2 regions of the Lysinibacillus sp. FSL M8-0355 genome follow, and region 2 is predicted to be linked to the other one. Evidence: riboswitches for the same ligand, from Rfam matches in the RefSeq annotation. Region 2 holds a riboswitch; the other holds the start of a gene.

Region 1 (7,567 bases), 2.7 Mb from region 2:
TAAAGCCTCGTAGGTCTGCCATTGTTTTTTCCTGCTGAATATGCGTGTTATACACTTGTGCTGTTGTATGCTGGTAATCGCGTAGCTTGCTTGAAAAGGCTTTAAAGGCAGCGCGGCGTATTTCTGTATTCGCTTCAAACTCCCAGTCATTTTCGTAAAGGACGAAGCTAAGTGGATGCTTTTCACCATTGGCTTCAAATTGACCAAAGTTCATGTCTACTAATTTCGTCGTATTGTATATTTCATATGGTGCATCGAATGTAGCACTAAATGCGGCCAATGCTTTTTCGACTTCAGGATGTAGCTGGTGAGGCTTTTGCTTTAACAGTTCCTCTAGATAACGTTTGTAAAGAGGGCTTGATGCTGCCGCTTCTTGTAAAATAGCTTCATCCAACGCTAGTAACTCACTGCGCACGAAGGAGAGAGCGCTGCTTACCTTTCCAATAGCTGTAGCAAATTTTGCAGCCCGCATTTGCGCTCCATCATTTGTACGATCTGTTTCAAGGTTTAAGCTGGCATACGTGCCAATCGGAACAAACCTTTTTTGTAGCTCTTCAAAGGCAGATAGCACGTCAATAACTTTTTGTGCATCTGTAATCGTTCCTTGGTATTGCTGCTCGAAGCTAAGTGCGTCTTCCACCAATTGTGCTAAAGTAGGTTCAAAATCAGCATCATGGCTCAATAAATCTGTTAAATCCCAAGTTTCTTCTACTGCTACATCTTTTCGTAATGGTAAAACTTCCATTCATAGACACCCCTTTACATGTAAGTGATTTCATTATAACGAAACTATTTCGGAAAGTGAAATAATTTCATAGAATAGTTGCAATATTCTTAATGTAGATCGTTTGTCGAAGACATGTTTGAAATATTGTCGGGCGGGAACAATAGATGTATAGCCGACATCATTTGTTACACATATTAAAGGCTAGAACAAGACATATTGGAGGAGAAAGTGATTATGACACAAAACTTAAACAAACAATTAAATAAGCTAGTGGCTACATGGTCTGTACTTTATACAAAGCTGCACAATTATCATTGGTATGTGACAGGACACTCATTCTTTACACTGCATGCAAAATTTGAAGAGTTGTATAATGAAACAACCTTGAATTTAGATGAAATTGCGGAGCGTATTCTTTCAAAGGATGGCAAGCCAGTCGCAACATTAAAAGAACATCTAGAGCTTTCCTATGTAGAGGAGGCGGCAGGAAATGAGACGACAGAGGAAATGGTCGCTACGATAATTTCGGATTTCCAAAAGCTCATGAAAGCATTAAATGCCACAATGGAGCTAGCAGCAGAAGAAGGGGACGATCGTACAGAGGATTTACTTAACGCCATGTACCAATCTCTTGAAAAGCATACATGGATGTTAAAAGCCTTTCTTGACAAGTAAAAACGACAGTTACAGCATGTTGGAGATATTAAGTACTCTGGCATGCTTTTTTTCTGCAATTAATGCTTGATGTCAAAGCCATAACATGTATTAAGGGTTCATAACAATTATGACAGTTTGGTAAAAAGCGTTTGCTTGTGTACAGCAAGGGTAATTATCTAGTAAGCCATATAAATTAGGAGGAATTGAACATGATGAATGAACAAAACCCACAAATTGAGGTGGCCCATACGAGGGATGAAATGCTTCACATTTTAGAAAGTATGCGGTTAGAAGGTTATCAACAAGATGATATTCATATTATTGCGAAAGATTCCGAACAGTTTGAGGATGTAAAATGGGATGCTGATGTCCAAACACATGAGGCTGGTAATTGGGTGGACCAATTTAAGTCTTGGTTTACAGGTGACTCGGCTGTGACAGAGGGCTTAAAACGATTTAATCTATCAGAGGGACAAATCGCTTATTATGCACATCTTGTGGAGCAAGGTAGTATCGTCTTATATGCGGAACGTGAGGATGATGTAGATCCGCTACAAGCACATTCTGAGACAGTTGCCGAGCAAGAGGCACGTTTAAAACAGCAAGAGCGTATGATAGAGGCAGAGCAATATAGAAGGTTTTTATAATGATCAAACCAGTGAGATATGGCTCTGGCTTGCTGGTTAAAATATAGACAAAGTCGTTTTATTCGACTTTGTCTATTATTTTATTTAATATTGTTGTCCTTTAAATCCCATATCTATATTTAGCAATGTTATCCTTCGCATTTAAAATCGAAAGTATCGGGTCACTTGTAGGCTTTTCAAATGGCTGCTTAAACAGGTTATGAGGCATAGTATGTAAATAGCTAGCTTCTTTATTGTCATGGCTTTGTTTAGTTTCCATCAGGAGTACTCTTTGTCCATTTGGTTTAACAAGATATTGACGCACATAGCCATTTTCGTGTCTGATTTCAATTTTCGATTTGTTCTTTTTGGCGTCTTCCTCTTCACTGCCATCCACATATTTGAGTAAATCCAATAGGTTTTCTGTTTTAATAGGTTGATTGACCTTAGCTGGTAAATAGTATGATGCATTTCGGGGTTGAATTTGCATAGATGACTCTCCTCCAATTAGTTTCTGTAAAAAATAGACTGTATAGTAAACTATTTTACATGTAGTGATGCTATAAATTCAATACATAGTAGAAAAGGAAGCTTGAGATATAACTCTCAGCTTCCTTTTTCATTCGTAAATGAAGTGACATGACACACTATTTTATTGTATGACTTTTTCCTGTGCTTCTTTTTTAATAAAACGTAACGCATGAAAGTGCTCTAATTGAGCCACTAAATTACCAATAAGGATAAAGCTACCGCCAATCACTAATTTCACTGTTAAACTTTCACCAATAAACATCATGGCAAACATGGCTGCAAAAATTGGTTCTAATGAAAAAATAAGTCCTGTATGTGTAGCAGAAGTATACTGTTGTGCAACAGTTTGCCCAACAAAGCAAAATGCACTACAAATGATACCGAGCCCTAAAATAGCCAGCCAGGATGACATTGAATTTGGCAATGTCGGTGTTTCAAATATAAATGTTAAGACAAGGGCATAGATACCAGCAAAGCCGAGCTGATAAATTCCGTATGAAATGGATTCAACATTTCGTGTAAATGAGCTATTCAGTAGTAAATAAATGGAATAGCATAGTGCTGCAATGGCTACTAATAAATCCCCTTTATGGAAGGTGAATGAGCCATGTGCTGTTAAGACTGTAATACCAATCATCGTGCAAATGACCGCAAAGCTAACGGCTCTCGATGGTAATTTTTTTTCAATGAAACTGCTGAAAATCGGCACTAATACTACGGTTAGGCTTAAAATAAAGCCTGCATTTGAGGCAGAAGTAGACTGTAAACCAAATAAACTTAACGCGAACACAATGAATAATAAAAATCCTTGAATAGCCGCATATTTTAATGTTTTACCATTTACTTTGATCATCCGTTTATAAAAAATAAGTCCTGCTACGAAAAATGCAATGATACAACGCAATGCCACCACATTATAAACTGCCAATGTTTCAAGCCCCATGACCATAAAGGTATAAGATAGTCCCCAAAACATTGTGACAATAACCATCAATACATTTGCTTTTCCTTGGATACTCATTATGTTCACCTACCATCTGTGTACTAAAACAGTTTTTATACTAAAATTTACTATATATCTTGTATTGTGATTAGTAAAACGAATGTTTATAATGAATAGGATTAAAAAAATTCATGTATATAGAGGGATGACGAATGAGCTTAGTTAAATATGAGATTTTAACAAAGGTGGCAGAGGTAGCAAGCTTTACAAAAGCAGCGGATGCACTAGGACTAACACAGTCTGCTGTGAGCCATGCCGTGTCTAGTTTAGAAAAAGAATTTGGCTTTGCTCTCATTCATCGAAGTCGTGCAGGTGTAACACTGACGAGTGAGGGGCAGACCATGCTAAGGGCGATGCGTCAGGTTCTGGATGCCCAGGAATTATTGCAGCAGGAAGCGGCCCATATACTGGGTGTAACACGCGGAAAAGTTCGAATTGGCGTTATTTCAAGTATTTCCTCGAATTGGATGCCAGAAATTGTTCGTATTATGGATCATCAATTTCCAGGGATACAAGTAGAGTTACGAGAGGGAGATTATTACGAAATTGAACAATGGCTGCTAAGTGGGGAAGTCGAAGTAGGATTCTTGAATGGTCAAAAATCAGAGCAATATCAATTTATGGAATTACAACAAGACCCTTTATTATGTATTGTTTCGGATAAAAGCCCTTTATTTCATAAGACAGAAATTGATATTGTTGACCTAGAAGATATGCCTTTTATCATGACTTCCTATAAAGGGACAAATGATGTAAAGGTACTGTTGGAGCAATATCATGTAAAGCCCCATATTCGCTTTGAGCTTTCTGAGGAGGTAGGGATTCTTTCAATGATTTCCCATCATTTAGGCATTAGTATTTTGCCTCAATTGGTCATTCAACATTTACCATCAACGTTAAAAGCAATCCCGCTAAAGCAAGGAGGCTACCGTACCATTGGAATTGCGATGAAGCACCATGCTTCCCCTGTTACCAAGAAATTTGCGGAAATATTAAGTGCTTGGTTAAAAGAGCAAAATAGTACGCTATGATTGTGGCTATTGAAGCACATCCTTACATTACGTTAAAATAGTATTTGTATATATTGTAGAAAATAGGTGAGTGTATGGGGACATTACAAGGCAAAACCGTACTCATTACAAGTGGGGGAACACTTGAAAAATGGGATCGTGTACGAGGGCACACGAATTTATCAAAAGGGACAATGGGCTGTTATTTAGCAGAGGCCGCATTGGCTAAGGGTGCGAATGTAATATATATGCATGGCTACTTTGCACAGCTTCCAGCAAATCACGACAAAATGACATTGGTAAAATTTGAAGGTATTGAGGATTTAGGAGAAAAGGTACGTCATGCGGTTCAGCTACAACAAGTCGATATTGTTATTATGGCTGCTGCTGGCTCCGATTGGGTTATTGACAAGGTTTATGATCAATCCGGTAATTTAATGGAGGAAGCGGGGAAAATGCCTTCTGACGAACCACCTATTATCCATTTTAAAAAGGCACCAAAAGTATTAGGGCAAATCAAGGGCTGGCAACCGAATGTAACGCTAGTGGGCTTTAAGCTAGAAGCTACAAATGATGAGGATTTTTTACTCGCTCGTGCAAGACTGCGTATGGAAGCCGCGCATGCTCAATTTATGGTTGCAAATAGCTCGCAGTCTTTATATGGCGGGGATGAGCCTCATTGGATCGTGCCTGCTGAGGGACAACCAATTAAGGTGATGGGCAAGCAACAGACAGCACAAACTTTAATGGAATGTTTGCATAGGGAATAACGTGATGAACTGTGGAGAAGGTCATACTTCTACACAGTTTTTTTCTTTGCCATTGTGGTTAGATAGACTGACATAGCATACAATACGATAGGATTATGAGTGAATTGTAACAGAGAGGATGCTATTACAAAGTATTCAGCTAGGTTTTCTAATATTTTATATTGACATTCGGATAACAGAATTATAGAATTATTTTCAAGAAATGCAGTACTCTTATCAAGAGAGGTGGAGGGACTTGGCCCCATGAAGCCTCGGCAACCGAGAAGATAGGTGCCAAATCCAACAGATGGTGTCTGAGAGATAGGAGGGGCTATCAATCGGTTTGATGCGTTGGCCTCTTTTGTACAACTAGGAGAATAAAGAGGGGGTGTATCGTATGGCTCAATCGGCAAAGGTAGATGATAAAAAATTAGAGGCAATTGCTAAGGCAATTCAAAATCTTGAATTTGGTGAAGTGAATATTACGATTCAAGATGGTGTGATTGTGCAAATTAATAGGCTTGAAAAGCAGAGATTTCCACAGAAGAAATAATGCTCATTTCAGTTGAACGATGTGAAAAGGCCACTAATAAGCATGGTTTCCATTGCTTACAAGTGGCTCTTTTTTATGGAAATTAGCTATAAAAGCTTTTTGGAATTGGACCGATATGACGACGATGATAGAGAAGGGGTTCTTTTTGAGAATTTGTAATGTCTAGCACTTGCCCAATAAAAATAGTATGATCGCCTGCATCTATTTGCTGAAATGATTTACATTGTAAAATAGCTGCTGTATCATGTAAAATCGGTAGCCCAAAAGTAGAAGTAGACCATTTAGCTTGAGCAAAGCGATCCGGGACTTTACTTGCAAATAATGTACATAAATGTTCTTGATTACTCGCTAAAATATTGACAGCGAATTTTTCCGCACCCATAAAGTAAGAATGGAGCTGAGATTTTTTATCAAGTGACCATAAAATAAGTAGTGGGTCAATGGAAACAGATGCAAAAGAATTGACTGTTAAGCCAATTGGATTCGTTTCATGACATGCTGTCACAACCGTTACACCTGTAGGATAGTTACCTAATGCCAATTTAAAAGCAGCTACTTGATCTGTCATTCAAATCACCTCTTTATAGTTAGTCATAAATTAGTTAACGGAGTTAGTAGGTAAATTGCACTTTTTTTCATACCATATAGTAACTCCTTTTCTTAAGTAAATTTTAAATCAATTAAACATCCAGGTAAAGCTAATGGGGGAAAGAAAGGGGAATTGCCATGACTTTATATTTTGATCATCTGGTACATCAAGTAGAATCACCAGAAAATATAAAGGTTTTCTTCAATAAACGAAATGTCCGTACAGTGAACGGTGGTCAACACACGATGTGGGGGACTTATAATACGCTAAGCTATTTTGGCTTAAGCTATATTGAACAAATCGCTATTTATGATCGTGATTTATTTGAGCAAGCGGCTCTGTACCCTTATTCCCTACATTATACGTTTAAACGTGATCGTGAGCGCCAAGGATTTTCACGAATTGCCTTGCGCACCAAAAATATTGAAGACGAGGGTCAACGATTGCGTGCATTGGGCTTTGAAGTATATGGTCCCGATGCTTGTAGCCGAACAAGACCAGATGGCACGACACTAGAATGGAAGCTATTGCATTTTGGCATGCCCAACCTTTCATTGGATTTTCCATTCTTAATTGAATGGGCAGATGAAGATGAGGAACGTTTGGCACAATTAAAAGCTAGTGGTGCAATCGATGAAAACCAAGCCATCACAATGGAATCTATTCAGTTTTTTGTCAAGGATGTGGAGGAGACGGTTCAGCTTTGGCAAAAGGTATTACAGCTACCCGATTCCGAGCAGCATGAGCAATTTGTGTCACTACAGCTACCAAATATGCGCTTGGATTTTTATGAGGAGACGGCAGCATCTGCCATGACGTTAGGGCATTTAAAAGAAGGACCCATCGGTGTAACATTGAAAGATCCACACCGAACAAAGGAAACATTAGTTTGTCCAGGTGCTTTTTATTGGATTAATAGATAAATTAAAAATCCACTTCAATTGTTGAAGTGGATTTTTATGTGCAAACATGTCAAAAAGCGGATTGAGCACTATTCATCTACCTCATCCACTTTCAATTTTGGAGCTTATAATTTTACAACATTTGATGCCTGGGGTCCTCGATTGCCTTCCACAACATCAAATGACACCTTCTGACCTTCTTCAAGTGTACGGAAGCCTT
Region 2 (7,567 bases):
GGATATGCTGCTTGCAACTCTTTTTCTTTTAACTGTACTTGTGCCTTTACTTGTTTATACACATTGATAATTGTTGCCTTTTCTTTTTGATAGCCCTTTAAATCTTTTCCTGAGCTCCATTCAGCGAGTTGTTTCTCTGCTTCACTGAATTGTTGAGCTAATTGGGGATTGTACAGCCAATCTCCATTCGTAAATGCCCCTTGCTGTTGAATATCAAAGCCCGTGAGAACAAGGGGTTGCTTTGTTGTATAAGTTGTTTTGGCGTATTCAAACAGAGGAAGGGTTTCTTTTGTCCACCATACACCGAAAATACCATCCTTCATTGTTTGTAGAGCCGCTTGTTTGTCAATTTTTCCTTGGGCGTTCATCACATTCCCCATGCCACTTTCAAAAGCGAGAACATTATAGCCCATTTCTTGATGTAAAAATTGTATTAACCGTGTTTTAGCTAGATTAAATTGTGCAACACCATGAGAGCTCTCTCCTAAAAAGACAATGCGCTTATCATGTAATAATGGCTTTAGCATCTCTAAATCCTCAAATTCACTAGATGGAATTTTTTGTCCATTAAATGTTTCAGGTTGAATGGAGGACAGGCTATAGGCATGATCGTTTACCCATTTTTTCCAATCTAATAACGTTTCATTAGAAGACCTAACCTGTTTGACTGTTGAATTAAGTTCAATATTGAGCTGTTCTTCATTTGCAGTGACAGCCGCAGAGACACTAGTTACTCCGTTTAGTGCCATTAAACTTGTCAGTGCAATACTTAATAAAACCTTACGTTTCCTATCTTTTTTCATTAATAATCAGCCCTTCTTCTTATATTGATACTTATTATAAGGAGCGAAGTTTAAAGCTTAGGAAGAGTTTGTTTAAATTTTGTTTAAATTTGCCTATATTGGCAAAAAAACATCCCCATTTGTAAAGTGGAGATGTTTATCATTATTTATAGTGATAGGTGCTTGCTCTAACATGGTTACGTTGAATTTGATTGAACCATGCACGATCCTTTTCTTCTTGCTTTAATGTACCAACAATGGAGGAGGAGCAGCTCACACAAATTTTAGCTTGTGTAATTTGTCCACATCGTTCACAGGGCGCTCCTAAATTAGGGAAAATGGACTTTTTTAACTTTCCTGCTTTTACCCATTTGTAAAGGAGTTCAGGTGACACTCCTGTTAAAGCGACTATCTCATCGTTTGTTAAGTAGCGATTATTTTTTCTTAATAAAAAATGATGTAACTCTGAAAATATGTCCTCTTCTCTCACATCAATTCTTTTATGGAATAGCAACATAACTAGTCCTCTCCTCGTCAAATCAATTAATGATTTCATTAACTGTTATAGGTTGTTCGTCATATTTATAATTTTCCCAACGATTACGCGCAAGCTTTCGATATTTTGGTGATACATTTCGATCGGCAATTAAACGTGAGAATCCTTTTTTAGCTTCTACAATATCACCGAGTCGAAGGCTTAATTCAGCATGTAAAAACTGGATTCTTTCTCCACCCTCCTGATTGGATGCAAAGGATTTACTATAAAAGTCTCTAGCTGCAAAAAGGTAACGCTTTTCGGATTCCTCATCGGTTTTTAAACGATAAAGCCAAGCAATTTTCAAGGCGAAATTCGCCATTAAAAGGGATTCCTCCATGGAAGCACGTGATACCAAATAAGCAAGCTTAAAACTGACAATGGCATCATCGATTGTACGTTCCTGACAAATATCCATCGGCTTCTGGAGCTCTTTAATGTAAATTTCATCAATGAGTTGCATGAAAGGTCCATATGTCCGTGTCATAGACTTATGGTAGGCATAGCCGCAATGGGGACAAACAGCAACCTCATACAGCAAAGGATTTAAGCCATCATAAACAGGCATGAAATCTGTTTGCTCCTCGATGATTTTATATCGATTCGGGCGTACTTTATAAGTTGTAAAATGCTTTTTGCAAAATTTACAATCTACACTACTTTCATAGTAGTAAATGTTAAATGCCATAAGAATCAACTCCTTTGCAGGATCTAAAATTTTGTTTCTTTTGCTCTATTTATACGTAAATGTTTATCGTTCAATGTATTTAAGTAGATATCTTTTATTTTAACAATTCTGTGTTCTTTGGTATACTCCTTTAGAATTATTAAAATAAAAATATTCATCTGTTTTATAGTTAATTGTCATTAAATCTATGCTTGTAATAGTATTTATCGGTGCTGTTAATGTAAGTTGTAGAGTTTGCTGAAAGTTTGTCAAAATACTTTCATACTTTTCATTAAGTATAAGGAATGAATTAAATGTTTGTGATTCTAAAGTACTGTTTTATAAAGGCGGCTTAAGATGAATTATAATATCATATTTTTTGATGTGGATGGAACACTGATTAATTACGAGGATGGCTGTGTGGAAGAAAGCACAAAGCAGGCCATTCAACTTTTGCAGGAGAGAGGAATTCACCTTGTAGCGGCTACAGGAAGACCTTTATCGATGTGTCAGGAGATACAAGCGCTGGGGATTGAAACCTTTATTACAGCAAATGGGGCATATGTGAAACACAAGGATTTAATCATACATAAAACACCTATTGCTAAAGATATTGTTCAAAATGTACAAGCTTTTGCACGTGAACAGCAGCATAGCCTCACATTTTTTACAGAGCAACTATCGATGAATGGCATTCAGCATCCAGCTGCTTTCAATGCGATGCAGGCAACTCTATCTTTACGAAATTTTCCGGTTGTGAATGAAAAAATTGTGGATGAAGAAGTTTTTCTCATGTGTCTATATGCAGATGAGGAGGCTGAAAAAAGATATGCTAGCCAATTTCCGCATATATTTTGGCAGCGATGGCATCCTTATATTGTGAATGTATTACAGCAGGATGTTGCCAAATCGATAGCTGTTAAAGCGGTACTAGACTATTTTAACATTGGTCCTGAAAATGCTATTGCTTTTGGAGATGGGGATAATGATATTGATATGTTAGAGCATGTAGGGCTAGGTATCGCTATGGGAAATGGTAGCGCAGCTCTAAAAGCAGTTGCGAATTTTGTTACAAAGAGTTCCACTGAAGGTGGTATTGACTTTGCTTTACGGCAGTTTCAAATGATATAAAGCTGCTGAAGGTCTTAAAGTCGATGCTTCAGGTTCTCTTAGATCTATTGAAGGAACTTGTTAATCAATGCGTTTTAATAAATTTTGGGTGGGATGTTATATGGCACATCATGTGCAATCTCTAATTGAACATTACGGGTATTTGGGTATTATCGTGATCCTAATTGGAGGCATTGTTGGGTTGCCACTACCTGATGAGGTCTTTCTAACATATGTTGGCTACAGTGTTTATATAGAAAGCCTTGAACACATTCCCGCTTTAGTAAGTGCAATGATTGGTGCAGTTGGCGGTATTACCTTAAGCTACTATATCGGCTATCGTTTTGGCTTACCATTATTGCAGAAATATGGACCCAAAATTCATATTACGGAGCAAAAAATTGATTTTACAAAACAACTGTTTACTAAAATTGGGCCAACTTTATTATTAATAGGCTATTTTATACCTGGTGTACGGCATCTGACAGCCTATATTGCGGCAATTAATAATTATCCATATAGAAAGTTTGCTTTTTTTGCCTATACAGGGGCATTTATCTGGACTTTCACATTTATAACGTTAGGGAGGATGCTTGGGGAGAAGTGGCGGTTTGTTGGTTATTATTTATCCCATTATAGTATTTATCTCATCCTATTGTTTGGCCTCGTAATGCTCATCGTTTACTATCTATTCAAAAAAAGAAATATACGAAAATAAAGGTCTGTATGATTCAACATATGAATCGTACAGACCTTTGTGTTATGGCAAAATAGCAAATGAGCGTACAGGGAATCCAGATGCCTTTTCAGGCTTAGGGACGATATTGAAGATAATTGCCCCCTTCGCAGGTAGCTTGTCCAAGTTAGTCATCAACTCAATTTGATAGATGTTTTGTTCAAGCACGAAGTATTCGCCATCTAGCTTACCATTTTTGTGAAAATCAGCGGCTGAATCAGTATCAAATGTTTCATGGCCAAGTGCACTTATTTGACGTTCCTTCAATAAAAATTGTAAAGCCTCTAAGCCCCAGCCTGGTATATGGTTATGTCCATCCATATCTTGGTTACTAAATGCCTCTTTATCTGGCCAGCGCTTACTCCAATCCGTACGTAGCGCTACAAAGGTACCTGCTTCAATTACTCCATGTTGTGCTTCAAAATCAAAAATATCTTGCACACTTAGCGAGAAGTCATGATTGCTAGCAGCTTCTCGTGATTTATCAATGACGACAAGAGGAAGAACTAGTTCTTTTAGTTCTAATTCTTCTAGATAGCGGGAGTCTCGCACAAAATGAATGGGTGGGTCGATATGTGTGCCATATTGTCCTGGGAACGTGAATTGTTGTGCGAAGAACCCGTCATCATGAGAGAATAATGTTTCAAATTTAGCATCTTCAAACATAAAAAAATGTGGGGAATTAGGGCCGAATGTATGTGTTAAATCAACCCATTGTTTTGATTTTAATAATTGTAATGCTTGTAAAAGTTGGTTTGACATTGATTTCACTGCTTTCTGTTAAAATTAGTAGAACATAAAAAAGAGTCCTCTTAGAAGAGGACTCCAGAATAAGCAACGGTAGTTCTTCTTCTCATCTTTCAGGCTTAAAATTTTGCCAATTGGAATTAGCACCATACTGTTGAGCTGGTTGCTGAGACTTCATCGGGCCAATCCCTCCGTCTCTCTTGATAAGAAAAGTGATATAAGAATTTTCAGAAATAATAATAAAAACACTTTAGCATAGAATTTTATAGTTTACAAGTTCGATAGAGATATAAGGGTAAATTTTTTTACCAACTTAAATTTATGGTTATGCCACAACAACCATTATCCATAAGACGTATTCTGAAATTGTCTGGTGTATAATTTGCATCAAATTTCATCGTAATGCCTGTTGATGTGATTAATTTATCAACCTCTGTTTTATTTGAAAGCTGTGCAGCATTCATTAGATCATGTGCAAATTGTTGAGAGCTATCAATTTTATCCGTAAGCAATTGAGCCTGTTGCATGATCGCCTTTATCCGTGTAGCTGACATTTTTAATTTATGTGTGTCGACAGGTGGAAAGGGGGTAGTGTTCGGCATTGCTAAATGTTGAGGAATAGGTCTAACGGCAAGCTGCTGGGCAAGTGGCGACGTTGGGTAATGATAAGGATGAACAAAGTACGGATAAGGATTGTAATACAATGTAATTCCTCCTATCCTATAGCTGATATCTTATCTTATGTAGCTAAACGTCTTTAGGTGTTATTTTGCAGTGCAATGTCTGTCCTAATCATTTAAAAAGGAAGCCAAAGTGAGCTTCCTCTTTTAGCCGAGAACATGTAAGACATCATCAATTTTTTTACTATGAGACAGAATACCGTAATTCATCCATGTTAAAAAATCCACTTCATATACACAGTTGGTTTTAACTGCAGCTAGATTTTTCCACATAGAAGTTTTTAAAATCGTACGCTCCTCGTTCTCGTAAATGGAATGTTGTTTATCAAAAGTAATAAATAAATGATCCGCATCTAATTGCAGCAATTGATCAAATGTCAGTGGTGCTTTACGTTGATTGTGCGGAATACTCCAGACAAGTGGATGTGGCATTAAACCGAGGTCACGATATAAAATTGGCCCCGTATAGCCACATTCAGGACCCGCATATAGAGTAATGCCAATAGCTGAAATGCGGAGAAATGCCACACTTTGCCCATAAACGGATTTACTAAGAATTCCTTTTGCTTGCTGTACCTTATCCTCATATTGTAGGATCACGTCTTGCATCAAGGCGGTTTTTCCTGTTAAATCAGCAATCTTAAACAAAGTAGACTGCCAGTTCTCTCCAGGATGTGAGATATGACAGATGGGAGCTACTTCATTTAAATGATGACAGGATTCCCATCGCTCTATACCTGCATCTAGCATAATTAATGTTGGTTTATAGTGAAGGAGTCGATCCATTTCTCCATTTTGTACATCGATATCCGGCACTTCTTGAAGACCTAAATAGTCTTGTTTTCCCCATTTTGGATGACTGAATTGAGCAATTGGTGTAATCCCAAGGGCGACAAAGAAGTCTTCTAAGAATGGTGCAAATACACGTAGATTGCTGCTTTGGTTTCTTCTATATTGTCCTGGAGAGATGCCGACATGTTCTTTAAAACGACGATTGAAATAATATTCATTATTAAATCCGATAGACTGACTAATTTCAAATACCCGATCATTTGTTGTCATTAATAATTGCTTGGCTTTTTCAATGCGAATGTTATTTAAATAGTGAAGAGGGATTTGCCCTGTAATCTCTTTGAACATACGGGTATAATTCCATCTTGGAACATCAGCTAGCTCTGCCAACTGCTCGACAGTCCACTCTTTTTCAAAATGTTTATGCAAATAGTTAATGGATTGCTCAACAGATTGACGATCATTTTTTTGCACCAGCTTGGGTATTGTTTGATGTAAGAGCAATAACATCAGCTCTTGAAAGTGTACATGCTGCTCAAAGATGGTGTGCTCATCCTCCGCTAGACGGTTCTGATAAATGGCTTCTAGCAGTCTACGACATTGCGAAAAGGGGAGGAGACGTTGCTCTTTGACACGCTTAAAAGGGCTAGTAGTCTGTTTATTGCTAAGATGGACAATGTTGAACTGTAATTGATAAAAACAAAGGTGCTCGTTTTGAATGCGTATATTAGCCGTGTTATTAGGAGGAATCGATATGCACTTTTCTTCACTAAGATGAATGGTGTTATGATCTATTTCTAGCTTTCCGCTGCCACTCATTACGATGAAAAGTGTATAGAAATCACTATTAAACTGCTGCTTGTTCGTTGATTGAATCACATAAGAAATAGTTTGTAACGTATAGACATGTGTTAAGTTACCCATTGATGATTCACCCCTTTATAATTGAATTTGGAGAACAACACAAAGAAAGCTCTCTGAAGAGCTTTCTTTCATGTTGTTGAAAAAAGATGATGTCAACGGCAGAAAAAGCAAATTTGCAAGGTGAAAGGTTGATTTCCGTTCCGCCAGCGCCCTTTCCAGGGGGCGTCCGATGAGCCGCTTCACTCACTTACGCTCGCTCCAGGGTCTCATCTGTGACGCTAAATCCTCTAGGAGTGACGCTGGCTCCACTCCAATCAACCATTCTGCAAAGTGTCTTTACTTTTTTTCATAGTAGTATAGCGATCAAATAGCCCATTATCTGTATTCTTAGAGGGGATAGGCTCTTATTTTCAATATGGAGAAGTGATGAATGACAATCATCCTCCATAAAATAAGTAGCAAACACCTTCACTTTATTTGAAAACCTTTGCTAAAAAGGTACCATTTTTGTGGGTTGGAGTGGAAGGCTACTTGACTCCCATGGGATAGCGAGACAGGCGAGCCCCTGCACGGAGGAAGCGGCTCAGCGCTCGCCCACAGGAAAGCAAGTAGCCTGCAACAGAAATCCATTTTCATCTTTCACAAAAATTTTAT

Evidence for each region. Region 2 has a riboswitch for S-adenosylmethionine ahead of MKY46_RS22050 (cyclase family protein). Riboswitches for the same ligand answer to the same signal wherever they lie in the genome.
Region 1: another riboswitch for S-adenosylmethionine. It lies ahead of MKY46_RS08390 (YezD family protein); the one in region 2 lies ahead of MKY46_RS22050 (cyclase family protein).

What each region holds. Positions count from the first base shown of each region.
Region 1 is NZ_JBBPAI010000001.1:1,758,212-1,765,778, forward strand. It holds gene pepF (oligoendopeptidase F) at 1-745, opposite strand, end outside; gene MKY46_RS08360 (Dps family protein) at 962-1,402, shown strand; gene MKY46_RS08365 (general stress protein) at 1,594-2,031, shown strand; gene MKY46_RS08370 (hypothetical protein) at 2,132-2,500, opposite strand; gene MKY46_RS08375 (DMT family transporter) at 2,663-3,562, opposite strand; gene MKY46_RS08380 (LysR family transcriptional regulator) at 3,697-4,575, shown strand; gene MKY46_RS08385 (phosphopantothenoylcysteine decarboxylase domain-containing protein) at 4,650-5,324, shown strand; SAM riboswitch class I at 5,535-5,631, shown strand; gene MKY46_RS08390 (YezD family protein) at 5,701-5,856, shown strand; gene MKY46_RS08395 (flavin reductase family protein) at 5,939-6,424, opposite strand; gene MKY46_RS08400 (VOC family protein) at 6,583-7,368, shown strand; gene MKY46_RS08405 (cold-shock protein) at 7,473-7,567, opposite strand, start outside.
Region 2 is NZ_JBBPAI010000001.1:4,506,533-4,514,099, reverse strand. It holds gene MKY46_RS22075 (erythromycin esterase family protein) at 1-803, opposite strand, end outside; gene MKY46_RS22070 (hypothetical protein) at 946-1,299, opposite strand; gene MKY46_RS22065 (DUF2225 domain-containing protein) at 1,322-2,005, opposite strand; gene MKY46_RS22060 (Cof-type HAD-IIB family hydrolase) at 2,342-3,115, shown strand; gene MKY46_RS22055 (DedA family protein) at 3,216-3,812, shown strand; gene MKY46_RS22050 (cyclase family protein) at 3,855-4,592, opposite strand; SAM riboswitch class I at 4,681-4,787, opposite strand; gene MKY46_RS22045 (hypothetical protein) at 4,883-5,281, opposite strand; gene MKY46_RS22040 (helix-turn-helix domain-containing protein) at 5,405-6,973, opposite strand.